DNA from 2 places in the Stenotrophomonas sp. 80084_Sma genome. Region 2 is predicted to be linked to the other one. Evidence: riboswitches for the same ligand, from Rfam matches in the RefSeq annotation. Region 2 holds a riboswitch; the other holds the start of a gene.
The links. Region 2 has a riboswitch for glycine ahead of ACZK3W_RS19710 (trimeric intracellular cation channel family protein). Riboswitches for the same ligand answer to the same signal wherever they lie in the genome.
Positions count from the first base shown of each region.

Region 1: it holds a riboswitch for glycine, as region 2 does, so the genes downstream of both, gcvP (aminomethyl-transferring glycine dehydrogenase) here and ACZK3W_RS19710 (trimeric intracellular cation channel family protein) in region 2, are expected to answer to the same signal.

Region 1 covers NZ_CM151177.1:3,549,652-3,559,811, forward strand. The annotation lists gene ACZK3W_RS16505 (M2 family metallopeptidase) at 1-533, shown strand, start outside; gene ACZK3W_RS16510 (hypothetical protein) at 1,181-1,573, opposite strand; gene ACZK3W_RS16515 (siderophore-interacting protein) at 1,657-2,553, opposite strand; gene ACZK3W_RS16520 (multidrug effflux MFS transporter) at 2,696-3,922, opposite strand; glycine riboswitch at 4,222-4,324, shown strand; gene gcvP (aminomethyl-transferring glycine dehydrogenase) at 4,387-7,254, shown strand; gene ACZK3W_RS16530 (VOC family protein) at 7,347-7,757, opposite strand; gene ACZK3W_RS16535 (amino acid permease) at 7,861-9,228, opposite strand; gene ACZK3W_RS16540 (AraC family transcriptional regulator) at 9,310-10,032, opposite strand.
Region 2 covers NZ_CM151177.1:4,277,581-4,287,740, forward strand. The annotation lists gene ACZK3W_RS19675 (primosomal protein N') at 186-2,363, shown strand; gene ACZK3W_RS19680 (glutathione S-transferase family protein) at 2,444-3,064, opposite strand; gene ACZK3W_RS19685 (NYN domain-containing protein) at 3,210-3,989, opposite strand; gene ACZK3W_RS19690 (NAD(P)/FAD-dependent oxidoreductase) at 4,113-5,393, shown strand; gene ACZK3W_RS19695 (hypothetical protein) at 5,493-5,930, opposite strand; gene ACZK3W_RS19700 (nuclear transport factor 2 family protein) at 5,935-6,366, opposite strand; gene ACZK3W_RS19705 (GIY-YIG nuclease family protein) at 6,438-6,713, opposite strand; glycine riboswitch at 6,754-6,843, shown strand; glycine riboswitch at 6,857-6,960, shown strand; gene ACZK3W_RS19710 (trimeric intracellular cation channel family protein) at 7,045-7,662, shown strand; gene ACZK3W_RS19715 (MdtA/MuxA family multidrug efflux RND transporter periplasmic adaptor subunit) at 7,947-9,113, shown strand; gene ACZK3W_RS19720 (multidrug efflux RND transporter permease subunit) at 9,110-10,160, shown strand, end outside.

The DNA of each region.
Region 1 (10,160 bases), 730 kb from region 2:
AGATGCGCATGGCGCTGTCGGGCGTGTCGTTCCTGCCGTTCGGGCTGATGATCGACCGCTGGCGCTGGGGCGTGTTCGATGGCTCGATCACCGCCGACAACTACAACAAGGCGTGGTGGGACCTGAAGGCCAAGTACCAGGGCGTGGCGCCGGCCAGCACCCGTGGCGAAGAGTTCTTCGATCCGGGCGCGAAGTACCACGTGCCGGGCAACACCCCGTACACCCGCTACTTCCTGGCGCGCATCCTGCAGTTCCAGTTCTACAAGGGCCTGTGCGACGCGTCCGGCTACAAGGGCCCGCTGCATGAGTGCACCTTCTACGGCAACAAGGAAGCCGGCCAGAAGTACTGGGCGATGCTGAGCAAGGGTGCCAGCCAGCCGTGGCAGGCCACACTGAAGGAACTGACCGGCACCGACAAGCTCGATGCCGGCCCGATGATCGAGTACTTCAGCCCGGTCAACGAATGGCTGAAGCAGCAGAACGAAGGCCAGATGTGCGGCTGGCAGGCCAACGCGGCCCCGGCGGCGAAATGAGAAAAGGGGCGGGTCCGCAAGGATCCGCCCCTTTCCGGTAGTGCCGGCCGCTGACCGGCGACTACGCGATGAAGACCCAACGGGCAGCCGGCCAGCGGCCGGCTCTACCGAAACAGCAATCAAACGAAGGCCAGATGTGCGGCTGGCAGGCCAACGCGGCCCCGGCGGCGAAATGAGAAAAGGGGCGGGTCCGCAAGGATCCGCCCCTTTCCGGTAGTGCCGGCCGCTGACCGGCGACTACGCGATGAAGACCCAACGGGCAGCCGGCCAGCGGCCGGCTCTACCGAAACAGCAATCAAACGAAGGCCAGATGTGCGGCTGGCAGGCCAACGCGGCCCCGGCGGCGAAATGAGAAAAGGGGCGGGTCCGCAAGGATCCGCCCCTTTCCGGTAGTGCCGGCCGCTGACCGGCGACTACGCGATGAAGACCCAACGGGCAGCCGGCCAGCGGCCGGCTCTACCGAAACAGCAATCAAACGAAGGCCAGATGTGCGGCTGGCAGGCCAACGCGGCCCCGGCGGCGAAATGAGAAAAGGGGCGGGTCCGCGAGGATCCGCCCCTTTCCGGTAGTGCCGGCCGCTGGCCGGCAACTGCACGGTGGACATCTGTCTGGCAGCCGGCCAGCGGCCGGCTCTACCGAAATGCCTGTCAGCTGTTCTTCTTCGCCGCCATCGCTGCAGCCAGCTCGGCCTTGAATTCCTCGAAGGTCTGGCCCTTCTCCTTCGCTTCGGCCTGTGCGGCATCGCGCAGCGCATCGGAGTACATCAGGCGCACCGGCGTGCCGTTGCGCTCGTGCAGTTCACCGGCCTGCATGATCAGCGCCAGCACCTGCGCAGCGCTCTCGCTGTGGCCAGCGATGCGGCCGTCCATGCCCAGCACCCATTCGCCGTCACGGCGCACGACACCGGCCAGCAGGGTGCGCTGCGCATCGCGCAGCTCGGCATGCGGTTCCACCGGCGATGCCTGCGCGGCGGCCTTGTTGGCGGCCTGCTTTTCCTGGCGACGGCGCTGGTCGCGGCGGGTCTTGGAGCTGGTGGACATGGTGCGGTACCGCTGCGAAGGGGGGCGCAAGGATAGCGCACCCCGCCCGCAGCGCTGCTTCACGCGTGCTCGATCCAGCATGGTCAGTCCAGCACCTTGCCGTGCCGCCAGTAGCCCATGAAGGTGATCGCGCGGCGGTCCAGCCCGCAGTCACGCACCAGATGGCGGCGGATCGCCATCACCGCACCCGCCTCGCCGGCCACCCAGGCATACAGCGGCCCGGCCACGCTGGCATCGGCCTGCTCCCAGAGGATCTGCGTATCGACGTTGATCTCCTCCAGCGCATCGCCAGCAGGCACGCTCGAGGTCGCTGACAGCCGTTCCTGGACCGCCTGCAGCAGCGGCTGGCCATAGGCGGCCTGCCCACGCGGCAACCACACCAGCTCGGCGGTGCCCGGCGCTTTCAACGGCACCGCATCGCCGGCCTGGGCCACTTCCAGCAACGCCAGCGTGCGCGGCGGATCAGGCATGGCCGCCAGCTCTTCGAGGATGCCGGCTACCGCAGGTAACGCCGTTTCATCGGCCACCAGCAGTACCTGGCCGACACCGGCCGGTGGCTTCCACTCCCAGCCTTCGCTGCTCTCGGCACAGTCGGCATCGGGGGCCAGCAACACCACGCGGTCTCCCGGCCGTGCATGCGTGGCCCAGCGCGAAGCGGGTCCGGTCACCCCGTGAATGACAAAATCGACGTCGACCTCGCCCTGCTCGGCGCGCAGCTGGCGGATGGTGTAGGTGCGCATCGGCGGGCGCTGATCATCCGGCAGGGCCCGGTAGCGCGGATACCAGTCCTCGCCGCTGGGCACCTGTGGCACCTCCTGGCCGGGCAAGGGGAAGAACACCTTGATCCGCTGGTCCGGGCCTTCGGTCTTCATCCGCGCCACGTCGGCGCCGGTGAACACCATGCGGTCCAGGGAAGGGGAGAGAACGCGGCGCTCCTTCAGCGCCACCTCGAACAGGCGGTAGGTCTGCTGCGCAGCCATGGGGGAACCTCATGCAACGACATCGGATTGGCTGGCTGTCGTGCATCCACGCACCGGCTGGCTGGAATGCCCAGCCTAGTCCGGTTGTCCGCGGCTGCAAGGATGTGCCGGCATCCCCGTCCGCCCTACCCCTGCGCGCTGCTCAATGGCCCGTGCAGGCTGCCTGCGCCGCGCGCTCGCGCTGGTGTTCCCAGTACCAGAACACGAAGCCGGCGCCGAAGAACGCGGCCTGGCCCAGGGCCAAGTGCAGCGGGCTGGCGCTCAGCAGCGGCGACACCACGCCGGCCACCACGGTACTGATCATCAGCTGCACGAACGCCTGCAGCGACGAGGCCAGGCCGCGCTGGTGCGGGTACATGTCCAGCACCGCCAGCGCCAGGATCGGGAAGATCAGCGCCATGCCCATGCCGCCCAGGAAGATCGGCAGCACCGCCCACGGCAGCACAAACTGCGGGGCCAGCGCCACGTAGCCGACGTTCAACAGCACCGACAGCGCGCACAGGCCGAAACCGATGGCGACCTGGCGGGTAGGCGTGGTGTGCCCCGCCATGCGCCCAGACAGGAACGAGCCGGTGGTCATGCCGCCGATGGTGGGGATGAACAGCCAGGCGAAGCCGCCCTCGCCCAGATGCAGGTGCTGCATCACGAACACCGGCGCCGAGGAGATGTACAGGAAGATGCCACCGAAGCCGATGCTGCCGGCCAGCGCCAGGCGCAGGAAGCGCGGGTTGAAGCCGATGCGCAGGTAATCACGCATCAACGTGCGCGGCGACAACGGCACGCGCGCTTCAACCGGATGGGTCTCCGGCAGGTAGCGCGCAGTGGCCGCCAGCAGGACCAGCCCGAACACCACCAGGAACCAGAAGATCAGCGGCCAGCCGGCGCCACTGAGCAGGATCCAGCCACCGATGATCGGGGCGATCGCCGGGGCGATGCCGAACAGCATCGACACCTGGCTCATCAGCCGCTGCGCGTCATGGCCGTGGTACAGGTCGCGGATCACCGCTCGGCCGACGATCATGCCGACACCCGCCGACAGGCCCTGCAGCGCGCGGAACGCCAGCAGCGTGGTCAGGTCGGTGGACAGCGCGCAGCCGACCGAGGCGCCGACGAACACCACCAGGCCACCGAGGATCACCCACTTGCGGCCCCAGGCATCGGACAGCGGGCCGTGCGCCAGGCTCATCAGGCCGTAGAACAACAGGTACACGCTGATGGTCTGCTGCACCGCCACTTCGTCCACCGCCAGGCGCTGGGCCAGCTGCGGGAACGCCGGGAAGATGGTGTCGATCGAGAACGGACCGAACATGGCCAGACCGGCGAGCAGCAGGGCCATGCGGCGGGTGGAGGGAGCAACAGCGGCGGTCATGGGGAAGGCGTCCGGCAGGGCCATGCGCGGCACGCACGGCGGGCGCCGGTCCCCTTCTGCAGGGACGGCGCCAGATGAATTCGGGTATCCGCCCATCATAGGTGGGGATTGCGCCCGATGCCATGCAGCGGTGCACAAAACGCACGGCCGGGCCATCGGCCATTCAGGCGCGGCGGCCATGCCTGGAGGCGGCCGGCGGGCCCGCAACGGGCTATAATCAGCGGGCAACACGGTGGGAGAAGCGGAACACCGCTGCCGAAGGCGCAACGCCCGTAATCGCTCAGGCCCGATACCACCCGTAACAGAACTCTGGAGAGACCGGTTCGATCCGGCGCCGAAGGGGCACGAAGCTGCGGTCCGCCGCGCTTTTAAACTCTCAGGCAAAAGGACAGAGGGGCGCCCCGCAGACCGCCGACCGGCGGCTTGTGCCCGTGCGTGTGCCCTTTCCTGACGGATCCTTCGCCATGTCCCAGAACACCCCTTCCCTGCGTGAGCTCGAGCACCACAATGCGTTCGTCGAGCGCCACATCGGCCCCAACGACGCCGAGATCGCGCAGATGCTCGATGTCGTCGGCCACGCGTCGCTGGATGGCATGACCGATGCCATCGTACCGGCCAAGATCAAGTCGCCGGCGCCGCTGGCGCTGCCGGAGTCGATGACCGAAGTGCAGGCACTGGCGAAGATCCGTGCGATCGCCGACAAGAACACCGTGCTGCGCAGCTTCATCGGCCAGGGCTACTACGGTACCCACACGCCGAACGTGATCCTGCGCAACATCTTGGAAAACCCGGCCTGGTACACCGCCTACACCCCGTACCAGGCGGAAATCTCGCAGGGCCGCATGGAAGCGCTGATCAACTTCCAGACCCTGTGCGCCGACCTCACCGGCATGGAAATCGCCAACGCCTCGCTGCTGGACGAAGCCACTGCCGCCGCCGAAGCGATGACCCTGGCCAAGCGTTCGGCCAAGTCGAAGTCGGACACCTTCTTCGTGCACGACGCCGTGCACCCGCAGACGCTGGAACTGCTGCGCACCCGCGCCGAGCCCATGGGCATCGTGCTGCGCGTCGGCACTCCGGCCGAAGCGCTGGAAGCGGAAGCCTTCGGCCTGCTGCTGCAGTACCCGGACACCTTCGGCCAGGTCGGCGACTACAAGGCGCTGGTCGATGCCGTGCACGCACGCGGCGGCCTGGTGGCCGTCGCCACCGACCTGCTGGCCCTGACCCTGCTGGCCGCCCCGGGCGAATGGGGCGCGGACATCGTGGTCGGCAACAGCCAGCGTTTCGGCGTGCCGTTCGGCTTCGGTGGCCCGCACGCCGCCTTCATGGCGTGCCGTGACGCCTACAAGCGCTCGATGCCGGGCCGCCTGATCGGCGTCTCGATCGACGCGCAGGGCAACCCGGCCTACCGCCTGACCCTGCAGACCCGCGAGCAGCACATCCGCCGCGAGAAGGCCACCTCCAACATCTGTACTGCACAGGTGCTGCTGGCGGTGATGGCGTCGATGTACGCCGTCTACCACGGCCCGGACGGCCTGACCCGCATCGCCCGCCGCACCCATCGCCTGGCCTCGATCCTGGCCGCCGCGCTGCGCAACGCCGGCGTGCAGGTCGGTGGTGACTTCTTCGACACCCTGCATGTCACCGGCGTGCATGCCGATGAGATCCACGCCAAGGCACGCGCCGCCGGTTACAACCTGCGCGCGATCGACAGCGACTCGGTCGGCATCAGCCTGGACGAGACCACTACCCGCGCCGACATCGTCGCCGTGGCTGCCGTGTTCGGTGCCTCGCTGGACGTCGACGCACTGGATGCCAGCACTGCCGATGCGCTGCCGGCCGGCCTGCTGCGCCAGTCCGCGTTCCTGACCCACCCGGTGTTCAACACCCACCACAGCGAGCACGAGCTGCTGCGCTACCTGCGTTCGCTGGCCGACAAGGACCTGGCAATGGACCGCACGATGATCCCGCTGGGCTCGTGCACCATGAAGCTCAACGCCACCGCCGAGATGATTCCGGTGACCTGGCCGGAGTTCTCGCAGATCCACCCGCTGGTGCCGGCCGACCAGGCGCTGGGCTACAAGGAACTGATCGACACGCTGGAAGCGATGCTGGTGGAATGCACCGGCTACGACGCGGTCAGCCTGCAGCCGAACTCCGGCGCGCAGGGCGAGTACGCCGGCCTGCTGGCGATCCGCGCCTACCACCGCTCGCGCGGTGAGGAACATCGCGATATCTGCCTGATTCCGGACTCGGCGCACGGCACCAACCCGGCCTCGGCACAGATGTGCGGCATGAAGGTGGTGGTGACCAAGACCGATGCCAACGGCAACGTCGACGTCGAGGACATCCGCCTCAACGCCGAGAAGTACAGCGACCGCCTGGCCGCGATCATGATGACCTACCCGTCCACGCACGGCGTGTTCGAGGAAGAGGTGGTGGAGATCTGCGAGATCATCCACAAGCACGGCGGCCAGGTGTACACCGACGGTGCCAACATGAACGCCCTGGTCGGCGTGGCCAAGCCGGGCAAGTGGGGTTCGGATGTTTCGCACCTGAACCTGCACAAGACCTTCTGCATCCCGCACGGTGGTGGCGGCCCGGGCGTCGGCCCGTGCGCGGTCAAGGAGCACCTGGCCCCGTTCCTGCCGGGCAAGCTGGGTGACAACGGCCCGGTCGGCATGGTCAGCGCGGCCAGCTTCGGCAGCGCCTCGATCCTGCCGATCAGCTGGATGTACATCGCGATGATGGGCCGCGACGGCCTGCGCAAGGCCACCCAGATCGCGCAGCTCAACGCCAACTACATCGCCAAGCGCCTGGCCCCGCACTTCAAGACGCTTTACACCGGCCGCAACGGCCTGGTGGCGCATGAGTGCATCCTCGACGTGCGCCCGCTGGAGAAGACCAGCGGCATCGGCGCCGAGGACGTGGCCAAACGCCTGATCGACTTCGGCTTCCACGCTCCGACCCTGAGCTTCCCGGTGGCGGGCACGCTGATGGTCGAGCCGACCGAGAGCGAATCGCTGCACGAGCTGGATCGCTTCATCGACGCGATGATCCAGATCCGCGAGGAGATCACCGCGATCGAAGACGGCCGCCTGGACCGCGAGGACAACCCGCTGAAGAACGCGCCGCATACCGCGACCGCGGTGACCGCTAGCGAGTGGACCCACGCCTACCCGCGTGAACTGGCTGCGTTCCCGCTGCCGAGCCTGAAGCTGCAGAAGTACTGGCCGCCGGTGGCACGCGTGGACAACGTGTACGGCGACAAGAACGTGATGTGCGCCTGCATCCCGGTCGATGCCTACAAGGATGATGAAGTCGAGGCGTGATTCCTCGCTGCATCGGTAAAGAAAACGGCCCGCGCAAGCGGGCCGTTTTCATAAGCGCGTGTGGACCAAGGTCCACACCCACAAACATCCGATCACGGATCCGGCATCTGCCCCAGGCTCAACTGCCACGACACGCCGAAGCGGTCCTGCACCCAGCCGTAGCGGTTGCTGAAGTCATAGTCGCCTACCGGCATCAACCAATGGCCGCCCTCACCCAGCACGCGTGCGGCACGTTCGAACTGCTCGGCGCCGGAGCACTCCACGAACAGCGAGATCGACGGTGAGAAGGTGAAATCGTGCACGTCCAGGCTGTCGAAGCACAGGTAGTGGGTTCCACCGAGCAGGAAGATGGCCTGGCGGACCTGCCCGGGCACGCCGGCACCGGCGCCGTCCGGATGGCGCTGCATTGCCAGCAGGCGGAAATCGGCGAAGGCCTCGGCATACAGAGCCAAGGCCGCTTCGGCCTGGCCGGTGAACATCAGGAAGGGGCGGCTGCGCAGCATGCGGTACTCCTGGTCGACGGGCCGCGGACGGCCCACACGATCAGGATGGCACGGCGGATGTGCAGCCCCCGTGGTAGTGCCGGCCGCTGGCCGGCAGCTTCAATCACGCCTCGCGCATGCGCCGTGCGATGGCGCTGCTGGTGGCGATCGTGGCGGTCAACGCCACCATCGACAGGAACTGCAGGCGGGTGTGCGACTCGCTCAGCAGCAGGCCGAAGATCAGTGCCAGGATCGCCAGCGCGCAGCAGGTCAGCCACGGGAAGCCGGCCATGCGGAACGGCAGGCGGGTACCCAGGCGATCCGCGCGGCGACGCAGCACCAGCTGCGACACCAGCGACAGCGTCCACACCAGCAGGCAGGTGGAACCGACGATGTTCAGCAGCACCGGCAGCACCCGGTCCGGGAACAGCAGTTCCATCACCGTGGCGGCAAAGCCGAACAGCACGCTGGCCAGCACGGCGATCACCGGCACCTGGCGCGGGTCGGTCCAGCCGAGCACCGCCGGTGCCTCGCGGCGCTGCGCCAGCGAATACATCATGCGCGAGGCGCCGTAGAGGTTGGCATTGAGTGCCGACAGCAGTGCGATCACCGCGATCAGGGTGATGGCCGTACCCGCGCCCGGGATGCGGGCGATATCCAGCACCGCAGCGAACGGCGACTTCAGCGCCTCGCTGGTCCACGGCACCACGGCGATGATCACGCTCAGCGAGCCGATGTAGAACACCAGGATGCGCCAGGCCACGGTGCGGATGGCACGGGCAATGCTGCGCTCGGGATCTTCGGTTTCGGCCGCAGCGACGGCTACGATCTCGGTGCCGCCAAAGGCAAAAACGACAACCAGCAGCGCCGTGCCGATGCCGGCCAGCCCCTTCGGCGCGAAGCCGCCATGCTCGGTGAAGTTGCTCAAGCCCGGCGAGGTGACCTGCGGCAGCCAGCCCATCAGCAGCGCCACACCGATGGCGATGAAGGCCAGGATCGCCACCACCTTGAGGATGGCGAACCAGAATTCGAACTCGCCGAAGTTCTTCACCCCGAGCAGATTGATCGCGGTGAAGAACAGCATGAAGGCCAGCGCCGCCATCGGTACCGGTATCGCCGGCCAGACCGTGGCAAGAAGCCCGGCCGCGCCTACCGCCTCGGCGGCGATCACGATCACCAGCTGCACCCACCACAGCCAGCCCACGGTGGCGCCGGCGGTGGCGCCCATGGCATCAGCGGCATAGACCGAGAACGCGCCACTGGTCGGCTTGGCCGCCGCCATCTCGCCCAGTGCGTTCATCACGATGATCACCAGCGCACCAGCGACCAGATACGACACCAGAACCGCCGGGCCGGCTGCCTGTACACCCACGCCCGAGCCGAGGAACAGGCCGGCGCCGATGGCGCTGCCCAGGCCCATCATGATCAGCTGGCGGGGCTTGAGCGAGTGCCCGAGGCGGGACGGCGAAGCGGTCGGAATCGAGTTGGGCATCGGCAGGGCTGGCGGCGGCTACAGGGGCGACACCTTACCCTGTCCCGTGCCCACGGGGATAGGCACAGCGCAGCAGGCGGCTCAGGCCAGCGCCGGCTCGCCGACGTTGCCACCAATACGGGCCCGGTAGGCGCGCGGCGAGAAACCGGTTTCAGCCTTGAACTTGCGGGTAAAGGCGCTCTGGTCGCTGAAACCGCAGGCCTGGCCGATGCAGGCGATGCTGTCGTCACCGTGCAGCAGGTGCATGGCCATCTGGATCCGCAGCCGGGTCAGCACCTGCTGCGGGGTCATCTGGAACACCTTGCGGAAGCTGCGCTCCAGCTTGGACAGCGAGAAGCCGGTGATGTCCAGCAGGGTCTGCATGCGCACGTTCTCGGCGTAGTGCGCATTGAGGTGGGCCAGGGCCAGCCGCAGCTGCTCGTATTGGGTGCCCAGGCTGTCCTTCTGGCCAAGGTCGCGGGATATGCCGATCAGGCCCTCGATGGCCCCATCGACCACCAGCGGGCGCTTGCAGGTCAGGCACCAGCCCGGTTCGCGGTTGGCGAACAGGTGCAGCTCCATCAGGTTCTCGATCACCTCACCGGACAGCACGCGGGCGTCCTGGTCGACGTAGTCCGCACTGAGGCCGGTCGGGTAGATCTCGGCCGCGGTACGCCCGATCACGTCCTTGCGCGCGCGCAGACCCAGCCGCCGCAGCATGGTCTGGTTGACGTGGGTGTAACGCCCCTGAAGGTCCTTGATGAAGAACAGCACATCCGGGATGGCGTCGAACAGGGCTTCGATGTCGGCGGGCTCGACTCGCATGGGGCAAGCATACCCGAGCCTGCTTTTGCCTGTACGTTCACCTTTGCCGGACCTCGGTTTAACGGGCTCGGTTCCAGTGTCGTGGTTCTCTTTCAGATCCTCCGGAGCCAACGTCAATGGCCGCCAGC
Region 2 (10,160 bases):
GCCGTCGCCATCGGCCTCCTGCGCGCCCGCCGACCGGTAACGCACAGCGTTATCCACAGAACATGTGGATAAGACTGAATCTCCAATGGACACCGATATTTAGGTGACATTTATGATTCAACGGGCGCCGTCCCGCCGCCGCCCACCCCGCCATTCGCGCGCGCATGGCCCGGTACACTGGCCCGATGCTTTCACCGATTCCGACCCTGCAGGTCGCCCTGCCCGTCCCCCTGCCCCGCCTGTTCGACTACCTGTCGCCGGAGGGCGTGGCCCCCACGGTTGCGGTCGGCTGCCGCCTGAAGGTGCCGTTCGGCAACCGTGAGCTGGTCGGTGTGGTGGTGGGACACGGCCAGACCGACGACGGCCAGGGACTCCGCCAGGCGTTGGCCTGGTGCGACCCGCAGCCGCTGCTGCAGGGTGAGCTGTGGCAGAGCCTGCAGTGGCTGGCGCGCTACACCCACGCGCCGTTGGGCGAAGTACTCAGCACCGCCCTGCCCGGCCCGCTGCGCCACGGCGAGGCCCTGCCCGACACCCATCACTGGGGCTGGCAACTGACACCCGAAGGCCATGCCCAGCGCGGGAAGCTGCGCGCCGGCAGCCGCCCGCGGCAGCTGGCCGAACTGCTGGCCGAGGCCGTGGTGGATGAAGACGTACTGGGCGAACGCATGGAGGACTGGCGCACCGCCGCACGCAGTCTGTCCAAGCGTGCACTGGCCGAGCGCGTGGCGATGACGGTGGCACCGCAGCATGCGCAGCCGTTGCCCGGGCCCACGCTCAACCCGGACCAGGCCGAGGCCGTGACTGCGATCAACGCCGCCGACGGCTTCCAGCCTTTCCTGCTGGATGGCGTGACCGGCAGCGGCAAGACCGAGGTCTACCTGCAGGCGATCATCCATTGCCTGGCACAGGGCAGGCAGGCGCTGGTGCTGGTGCCGGAAATCGGCCTGACTCCGCAGACCCTGGCACGCTTCCGCGGCCGCCTCGGCATCGCCGTGCATGCGCTGCATTCGGGCTTGAACGATAACGAGCGCGCTCGCGTCTGGGCAGCCGCCTCACGTGGTGAAGCACGCGTCATTGTCGGCACCCGCTCGGCAGTGTTCACGCCGCTGCCGCAGGCCGGTCTGCTGATCATCGACGAGGAACATGACGGCAGCTACAAGCAGCAGGACGGCATCCGCTACCACGCGCGCGATTTCGCCCTGGTGCGCGCCAAGGCGCTCGGCATTCCCGTGCTGCTCGGCAGTGCCACGCCCTCGCTGGAAACACTGCACAACGCCTATGCCGGGCGCTACGCCCACCTGCACCTGAAGCAGCGTGCCGGCGATGCACGACCACCGCGCGTGCGCATCCTCGATGTGCGCAAACGGCCATTGCACGATGGCCTCTCGGCCGATGTTCTGGCCGGCATCGGCGAGCACCTGCAGCGTGGCCAGCAGGTGCTGGTGTTCAAGAACCGCCGTGGCTATGCGCCGGTGCTGCTGTGCCACGACTGCGGCTGGACCGCACCGTGCAACCGCTGCGATGCACCGATGACCGTGCATGGTGGCGGCCGCCGGCTGCAGTGCCACCACTGCGGTGCGCGGCAACCGGCGCCGCTGGCATGCCCGGCCTGCGGCAGCCTGGCGCTGCAGCCACAGGGCATCGGTACCGAACGCCTGGAAGAGCACCTCACCGCCGCCTTCGCCGATTTTCCGGTGGTACGCATCGACCGCGGCACCACCTCACGACGCGACGCACTGGAACAGCAGCTGGCGAAACTGGGTGACCAGCCCGGCATCCTGGTCGGCACGCAGATCCTGGCCAAGGGCCACGACCTGCCGAAGCTGACACTGGTGGTGGTGGTGGGCATCGACGAAGGTTTGTTCTCCGCGGACTTCCGCGCCAGTGAAAAACTGGCACAGCAGCTGATCCAGGTCGCTGGCCGCGCCGGCCGTGCACGTGATCCTGGTGAGGTCTGGCTGCAGACTCATCACCCCGGGCATCCGCTGCTGGAAACCCTGGTGAGCGGTGGCTACCACCCGTTCGCGCAGGCCGAGTTGAACCAGCGCCAGGCCGCCGGATTCCCGCCGTTCGCGCATCTGGCACTGATGCGCGCCGAGGCACAGCAGGTCGAGCATGCCAATGCGTTCCTGCTGGCGGCGCGGCAGTTGCTGGGCGAACAGAACGTGGTCGAGGCCTATGGGCCGATGCCGGCGCCGATGCCGCGGCGTGCCGGTTACCAGCGCACGCAGCTGTTGCTGTCCGCGCTTCAGCGGCCACCGCTGCATGGCGTGCTGGCCCAGCTGGTGCCGCAGCTGTATGCGCTGCCGGAGGCACGCAAGGTGCGCTGGTCGCTGGATGTGGATCCGACGGATCTGTATTGAGGCAGACGAACGCTAGCGCCGGGCCATGCCCGGCGGTCCTCCGCATACCACGCTCGCCGGGCATGGCCCGGCGCTACCCCTCAGGTCAGCGGCGACATCACGCCGCGCTGGTAGGCCGGGCGTTCGCGCAGGCGGGCGTACCAGTCGGCCAGGTGCGGCAGTTCCGGGCGCTGGATGGGCAGTTCGAACCAGGCATAGATCAGCGAGCCCAGCGGGATGTCACCCATCGCGAACGTCTCGCCCGACAGCCACGGCTGTCTGGCCAACGTGGCATCGGCCATCGCCAGGTAGTCACCGGCACGCACGATGGCGGCATTGATGCGCGCTTCGTCGCGGTCAGCTGGGGCGGTGCGCATGATGCCCCAGATCAGGTCGGTGTACAGCGGCGCCATGCGCGAGGTGCTCCAGTCCATCCACTTCTCGGCCTGGGCGCGTTCCATCGGGTCTTCGGCGTACAGCGTGCCCAGCGCGTAGCGCGCACTCAGATAGCGCACGATGGCATTCGATTCCCACAGCGGCAGGCCATGGTCTTCGATCACCGGCACCAGGCTGTTGGGATTCATCGCCAGGTACTCCGGCGTCTGCGTGCCGCCATGGCTGCCACCAACCTCGATGGATTCATACGGCAGGCCGATCTCCTCGGCGCACCACAGCACCTTGCGGACGTTACTGGAATTGCGGCGGCCCCAGATCTTCAACATGCGGGTTTTTTCCTTGCTGGCAATGCGAGCGGCAACGATACGCCTGATCGGAGTGGAGATGTGCGTGCCGGATGCGGGATCTGGCATCTGGGGCTTGCGGGCCAGCGGCCGGCACTACCGGTTCTTTTCCGGCCAGCGGCCGGCACTACCGGTTTTTCTTCGGCAGCGCGCGCACGTAGGAGGATTTGCCGTCCTTCTTCAGCTCGAACAGCCCGATCGCTGCCAGCAGGTCACTGAGCTTGCCGTAACCGTAGTTGCGCGGATCGAACGAGGCCTGGTTGCCGATCTGGCTGCCGACCGGGCCAAGGTGCGACCAGCCATCCTCGCCCTCGGCCGAGGACACCGCACGGCGCAGCATCTTCACCAGCCGCGTATCGCTGCGCATTTCCGCACCGCTCTTGCGTGGCCGGGCATCGTCGTTGGCAACAGGCTCGTTCGATGCCTGTTCGCTGGACGCCTGTTCGGTATCCGGCACGCTGGCATGGGTCTGGCCCAGCGCTTCCAGATAGGTGAACTTCGAGCACGCGTTGACGAACGGCTCCGGGGTTTTCTTCTCGCCGAAGCCATAGACCTTCACACCGTCGGTCAGCAGGCGCATCACCATCGGGGTGAAATCGGCATCGCTGGACACGATGGCGAAGCCATCGAGATTGCGCGCGTACAGCAGGTCCATGGCATCGATCACCATCGCCATGTCCGAGGCATTCTTGCCCTTGCTGTAGGCGAACTGCTGGATCGGGCGGATCGCATATTCGTGCAGCACGGCCTCCCAACCCTTCAACCGCGGGCTCTTCCAGTTGCCATAGGCGCGGCGCACGTTGGCCACACCGTAGCGGGCGACTTCGGCCAGGACCTCGTCGATCTTCGAGGCCGGCGCATTGTCGGCGTCGATCAACAGGGCGATGCGCTTTTCCGGTTCGCTCATGGGCTCCTCACGGGCGGTTGCCTGAACCCGAGTATCGCCGATCCATGCGGGCGCTGACGTGACAGGGCGCCATCGTGCGAAGATGCCAGGCGCTTCCCCCAATGCCCCCACTGGAGTGAGTCGATGAGTCGCGAGCGCGTTCCCCACCTGGTTGTTGTCGGCGGCGGTTTTGCCGGCCTCTGGGCCACCCGTGCCCTGGCCCGCGAGCGCATACGCATCACCCTGGTCGACCGCCGCAACCACCATCTGTTCCAGCCACTGCTGTACCAGGTGGCCACCGCCGGCCTGTCCGCGCCGGACATCGCCGCGCCGCTGCGCCACATCCTCGGCCACCAGCGCAATGTGGAAGTCCGCCTCGGCGAAGTGGTGACCATCGACAAGCAGGCCCGGCAGATCCGCATGGCCGATGGCAGCACGCTGGACTACGACAGCCTGCTGCTGGCTACCGGCGCCACCCACGCCTACTTCGGCAACGACCAGTGGGCCGATGATGCGCCCGGTCTGAAGACGCTGGACGATGCCATTGCGTTGCGCCGCAAGCTGCTGCTGGCGTTCGAGCGCGCAGAGGCGGAACCGGACCCGGCGAAGAAGGCCGCATGGCTGAGCTTTGCCGTGGTTGGTGGTGGACCTACCGGCGTCGAACTGGCCGGCACTCTGGCCGAGATCGCGCGGCATACGCTGCGCAACGAGTTCCGCCACATCGACCCGGCCAGCGCCAAGGTGCGGCTGGTCGAAGCTGGCCCACGCGTGTTGTCCTCGTTCCCGGAAGTGCTTTCGCTGAAGGCGCGCCGGCAGCTGGAAAAACTGGGAGTGGAAGTGCTGACCGGTACCCCGGTGAGCGACATCGACAGCCAGGGCTTCAAGCTCGGTGAGCATTTCGTGCCGGCACGCACGGTGGTCTGGGCCGCCGGTGTGGCCGCTTCACCCCTGGCGCGCACGCTGGACGTGCCGCTGGACCGCGCCGGCCGCGTGCAGGTGCAACCCGATCTCACCCTGCCCGGCCACCCGGAACTGTTCGTGGCCGGCGATCTGGCCGCACTGAACCAGGCCAACGGCAAGCCGGTACCCGGCGTGGCCCCTGCCGCCAAGCAGATGGGCAAGTACGTGGCCGAGGTGATCCGCGCGCGCCTGCACGGCAAGGCAGTCCCCGGACCGTTCAAGTACGCCGACTTCGGCAACCTGGCCACCATCGGCCGCATGGCCGCGATCGTGCACCTGGGCCGGCTGCAGTTGTCGGGCATCCTGGCCTGGTGGTTCTGGCTGGCCGCGCACGTGTTCTTCCTGATCGGCTTCCGCAACCGCATCGTGGTGCTGCTGAACTGGGCGGTGGCGTACTGGAGCTACCAGCGGAGCGCGCGCATCATCTTCGGTGATGATCAGGAAGACCGGCGACCCCGACGGTAGTGCCGGCCGCTGGCCGGCTGCTGCGCGGTCGGATCCCTTTCCGCAGGAAAGGGCTCTGACCCCGTCAACACCATCCACGCATGGCGTGGATCTACCGGTTCATCGGGCCACCCGCCGTTTCGACCAGGTGCGGCAGAAATCCTCCTTCCTCGCGGCATCAGCAATCTGCGCGGTACTCCAATGCCGGGTGATCCAGATTGTCAGTGCGGTACTGCTGAGATGCCAGCGCAGCATGTCGTGCCTTGGCTGCCGCATCAGGTGGCGGCGTGCAACCCAGAACGCTTCGCGCTCGACATCAGTCGCCTTCTTCAACGCTTCAGGATCGAAGAACCGCGTCGTGAAGCTCCAGGGATTCATCGGCTGGTATCCCGCCCGCGGTTCGCTGCTGCACGCGGCCACACCACTGGGCGTGCGGTCGGCCAAGTTCGGCCGGCCTTCCACCAGCGCCAACCCGAGCAGGTACAGCAGGCCAGGCAGCAGCGCGATGCCGGCGACCAGCATGACGACGCAGATCCATGCTTTGCCGGCGGCACGCATCGCTCTACTGCGCCTTTGGTTTCGCGTACCACAGTGCGTTGACGATGACCCAGCGCTGGTCGAAGCGCCCCATGTGGAAGTAGTCGACGAACCATGGGGTTTCCAGTCGCACCGAGGCGGCGTTGCCGGTCACGTCCAGCACCGTGCAGCGGCGGTCCCATTGATCCTTCGGGGTCTTCAACGCGCCCTGCTTCGTCAGCGCCACCAGTTCTTCCTTCGACATGCGGCGCAGGCCCAGGCGTTCGTCGGGCGTATCGCCGAGGACCGCGCGCTTGGCCAGGTCCGGGTGCAGGGAGCGGGCGACGCGCTGCGGGTCGGCTTCCAGCTGGCCGTCGACGTAGTCGTGGCAGGTGGCTTCAATGGCCTCGAGGGTGGCCGGATCGGCAGTGGGGCTCGTTGCTGCGGAAAGAGCGAACAGCAGGGCAATCGTGGACATCCGGGGCTCCAGCTCTGGGCGCGGGGTGATCATGGCATGGGCCAAGTGGCCCATCCACGCATGGCGTGGATCTACAGAAGCGTCTCGGCCGGTTCCTGCAGCCAGGCCAGCTTGCGTTCGCGCGGCTGCTGCTTGAGCTGCCACTCGGCCCGCGAGGCGGCAGCCCGGTCCGGGTACTCGCGCACGGCCAGCACGCGCAGCGGCGGCCGCGCCCGGGTGTAACGCGCGCCCTTGCCGGCCTGGTGGGCGGCGAAGCGCGCGTCCACGTCGGTGCTGATGCCGGCGTAATAGCTGCCATCCCGGCATTCGAGCAGGTACAGGAACCACGGGCGGAGGGACGGGGCCATGCCCGGATTATGCCGTGCTGCACTGCAGCGGATATACTGGCGCCCGAATGCAGGAGAGAGGCGCCGCGCTGGCGCCCGCCGAAGGCGCAGGCTCCCATGATCGCTCAGGCCGGTGGGCTGGAATCCCACCAACCATGCATTCGACTCGCCGAGCTGGAGAGAGGTCACCGGGCACGCCCGGGACGATCCGCCGAAGGGGCACGCGGCCTACGCCGCTGAACTCTCAGGCAAAAGGACAGCGGGAGCGGCACCGGTCATCGTCATCCCGTCATTGCGCAGGCAGTGGCGGTAGTCGCGCATGGCCGGCCCCACCGCGCCCGGAGCCTGTCCCATGCTGCTGTCCATCATCTACCTGATCGCCATTTCCGCCGAAGCCATGACCGGCGCGCTGTCCGCCGGCCGCCGCCGCATGGACCTGTTCGGGGTGGTCATGATCGCCTGTGTCACCGCCCTCGGGGGCGGTTCGCTGCGCGACATCCTGCTCGGCCACTACCCGTTGGGCTGGGTGAAGCATCCCGAGTACCTGGGCTTCACCGTGTGCGCGGCGCTGATCGCCACCTGGGTGGCGCGCTGGATGCACCACTTCCGCCGCACCTTCCTGGTGCTCGATGGCCTGGGCCTGATCGCCTTCACCCTGATCGGCTGTTCGATCGCGCGCGAGGCCGGCCATGCCATGCCGATCGTGCTGATCGCCGGCATGCTGACCGGCGCGTTCGGCGGCGTGCTGCGCGACATTCTCTGCAACGAGGTGCCGCTGATCTTCCAGAAGGAGCTGTACGCGATCATCGCGCTGCTGACCGGCGCGGCCTACCTGTTGCTGCTGCACTGGGGCGTGGCCGACGCCACCGCGATCCTGTGCTGCCTCGGCGGCGGCTTCGCGCTGCGCCTGCTGGCGATCCACTACCGCTGGGAAATGCCGAAGTTCGTCTATCACGACGAAGTGCATTGATTGTTTGTCGGTAGTGTCGGCCGCTGGCCGGCAACACGGCACACGCCCGCAGATTCCGGCAGGTTGCCGGCCAGCGGCCGGCACTACCGAATGCGTTGCATGACCATGGTCATACGGCATTGGCCGGGGTGATTGGCTACCATTGTCACCCCGTCGCTGCCGCGACGGCATCCAGCCACGCCGCGCCCGCGGCCCCGCCAGACAACTCCCTCCCCGCTGCCCGTGGTGCCGGAACGCGCCGACGGGCCCGCATGTCCCTGCGCGCGCAGGGCGCAGGATGCCCCATGTCTGTCGCCGAAAATTCCCGCTTCCGTCGTGCCCGCCTGTTGTGGGCGGTGCTGGCCATCGCCCTCGCCGCCCTTCTGGCGTGGTGGCTGTGGTCCCGGAATGGTGCCGGCAGCAGCGACGATGCACCCGGCAAGACGGTGCCCGTGCGCATCGCCCGCGCCAGCGCCGAGCCGCTGGTGCTGCGCCTGAAGGCGGTCGGTACGGTCACCCCGCTGCATAGCGTGGTGGTACGCAGCCGCGTGGATGGCGAACTGCTACGGCTGCATTTCCAGGAAGGCCAGCAGGTGAAGGCCGGCGATCTGCTGGCGCAGATCGACCCGCGCCCGTATGAAGTGAAGCTGGCACAGGCGCAGGGTACCCAGCAGCAGAATCTGGCCGAGCTGGAAAACGCCGAGCGCCAGCTGCAGCGCTACCGCGAACTGCAGAAGCAGAACTACGTGTCCGGGCAGGAACTGAGCGACCAGCAGAGCAAGGTGCGCCAGCTGCAGGGCCGCCGCCTCAGCGATCAGGCGTCTGTTGATGAAGCGCGCCTGCAGCTGCAGTACACCCGCATCACCGCGCCGGTCAGTGGCCGCGTCGGGCTGCGCCGGTTGGACGTGGGCAACCTGGTGCGCGCCAGCGATGCCGAAGGCCTGGTGACGCTGGCGCAGACCGCGCCGATCAGCGTGCTGTTCACCGTGCCCGAACCCGAGCTGCCTGCGCTGCTCGATGCCGTGCAGGCGCAACCGGCACTGGCGGTGGAAACCTGGGACCGCGAAGAACGCCGGCAGCTGGCCCGCGGCTCGCTGTCCAGCGTCGACAACCGCATCGATACCACCACCGGCACGTTGAAACTGCGTGCGCACTTCGACAACCACGATCTGGCGCTGTTCCCCAACCAGTTCGTCAACGTCCGCCTGCAGCTGGGCGAGCAGCCCGCGCTGCTGATTCCCGATGCCGCCGTGCAGTTCGGCAGCCAGGGCAACTACGTGCATATCGTCGACAAGGACAGCAAGGCACAACGCCGCACCGTGGTGCTCGGTCCAGCCGATGATGGACGCGTGGCCGTGCGCTCCGGGCTGGCCGCAGGGGACAAGGTGGTGATCGAAGGCATCGACGGGCTGGAAGACGGCACGGCGGTGGAGATCATCACCGAGGAGGCCGCGACCAAGGCCGGCGCATGAACCTCTCGCGCCCGTTCATCCTGCGCCCGGTCGCAACGACTCTCCTGATGGTGGCGCTGCTGCTGTCCGGCGTGCTGGCCTATCGCCTGCTGCCGGTGGCGGCGCTGCCGCAGGTCGATTACCCGATCATCCAGATCACCACGCTGTATCCGGGGGCCAGCCCCGAACTGACCACACGCACCATCACCGCACCGCTGGAGCGCCAGCTCGGGCAGATTCCCGGCCTGAAACAACTGTCGTCGACCAGTTCCGGTGGCGCCTCGGTCATTACCCTGCAGTTCGGGCTGGAGGTGTCGCTGGGTGTGGCCGAGCAGGACGTGCAGGCCGCCATCAACGCGGCGGGCAGCTTCCTGCCCGACGACCTGCCGGTGCCGCCGGTGTACCGCAAGGTCAACCCCGCCGACACCCCCATCCTGACCTTGGCGGTTACCTCGCAAGGCCTGTCGCTGCCGCAGGTGCACGATCTGGTGGATACGCGCATTGCCCAGCGCCTGGCGCAGTTGCCCGGCGTCGGCCTGGTCAGCCTGGCCGGTGGCCAGCGCCCGGCGGTGCGCATCCAGGTCAATCCAGCGGCGCTGGCCGCCAACAACCTGGGCATGGACCACATCCGCACCGCCATCGCCGCCGCCAACGTCAACCTGCCCAAGGGCAGTTTCGACGGCCCGATCCGCGCGGTGATGCTCGATGCCAACGATCAGATGCGCAGCGTGGATGAGTACCGTGCCCTGGTACTGGCCTGGCGCGACGGCGCACCGCTGCGGCTGGGCGATGTAGCCACCATTACCGATGGCGCCGAGAACCGGCAGCTGGCCGCCTGGAGCGGTACCACGCCGGCAGTGCTGGTGAACATCCAGCGCCAGCCCGGCGCCAACGTGATCGCCGTGGTCGAGCAGGTGCGTACGCTGCTGCCGCAGCTGCAGGCCACGCTGCCCGCCGGCGTGCAGATGAATGTACTGAGCGACCGTACCGAATCGATCCGCGCGTCGGTGCGCGGCGTGCAGAAAGAACTAGTACTGGCCATCGGCCTGGTAGTGCTGGTCACCTGGG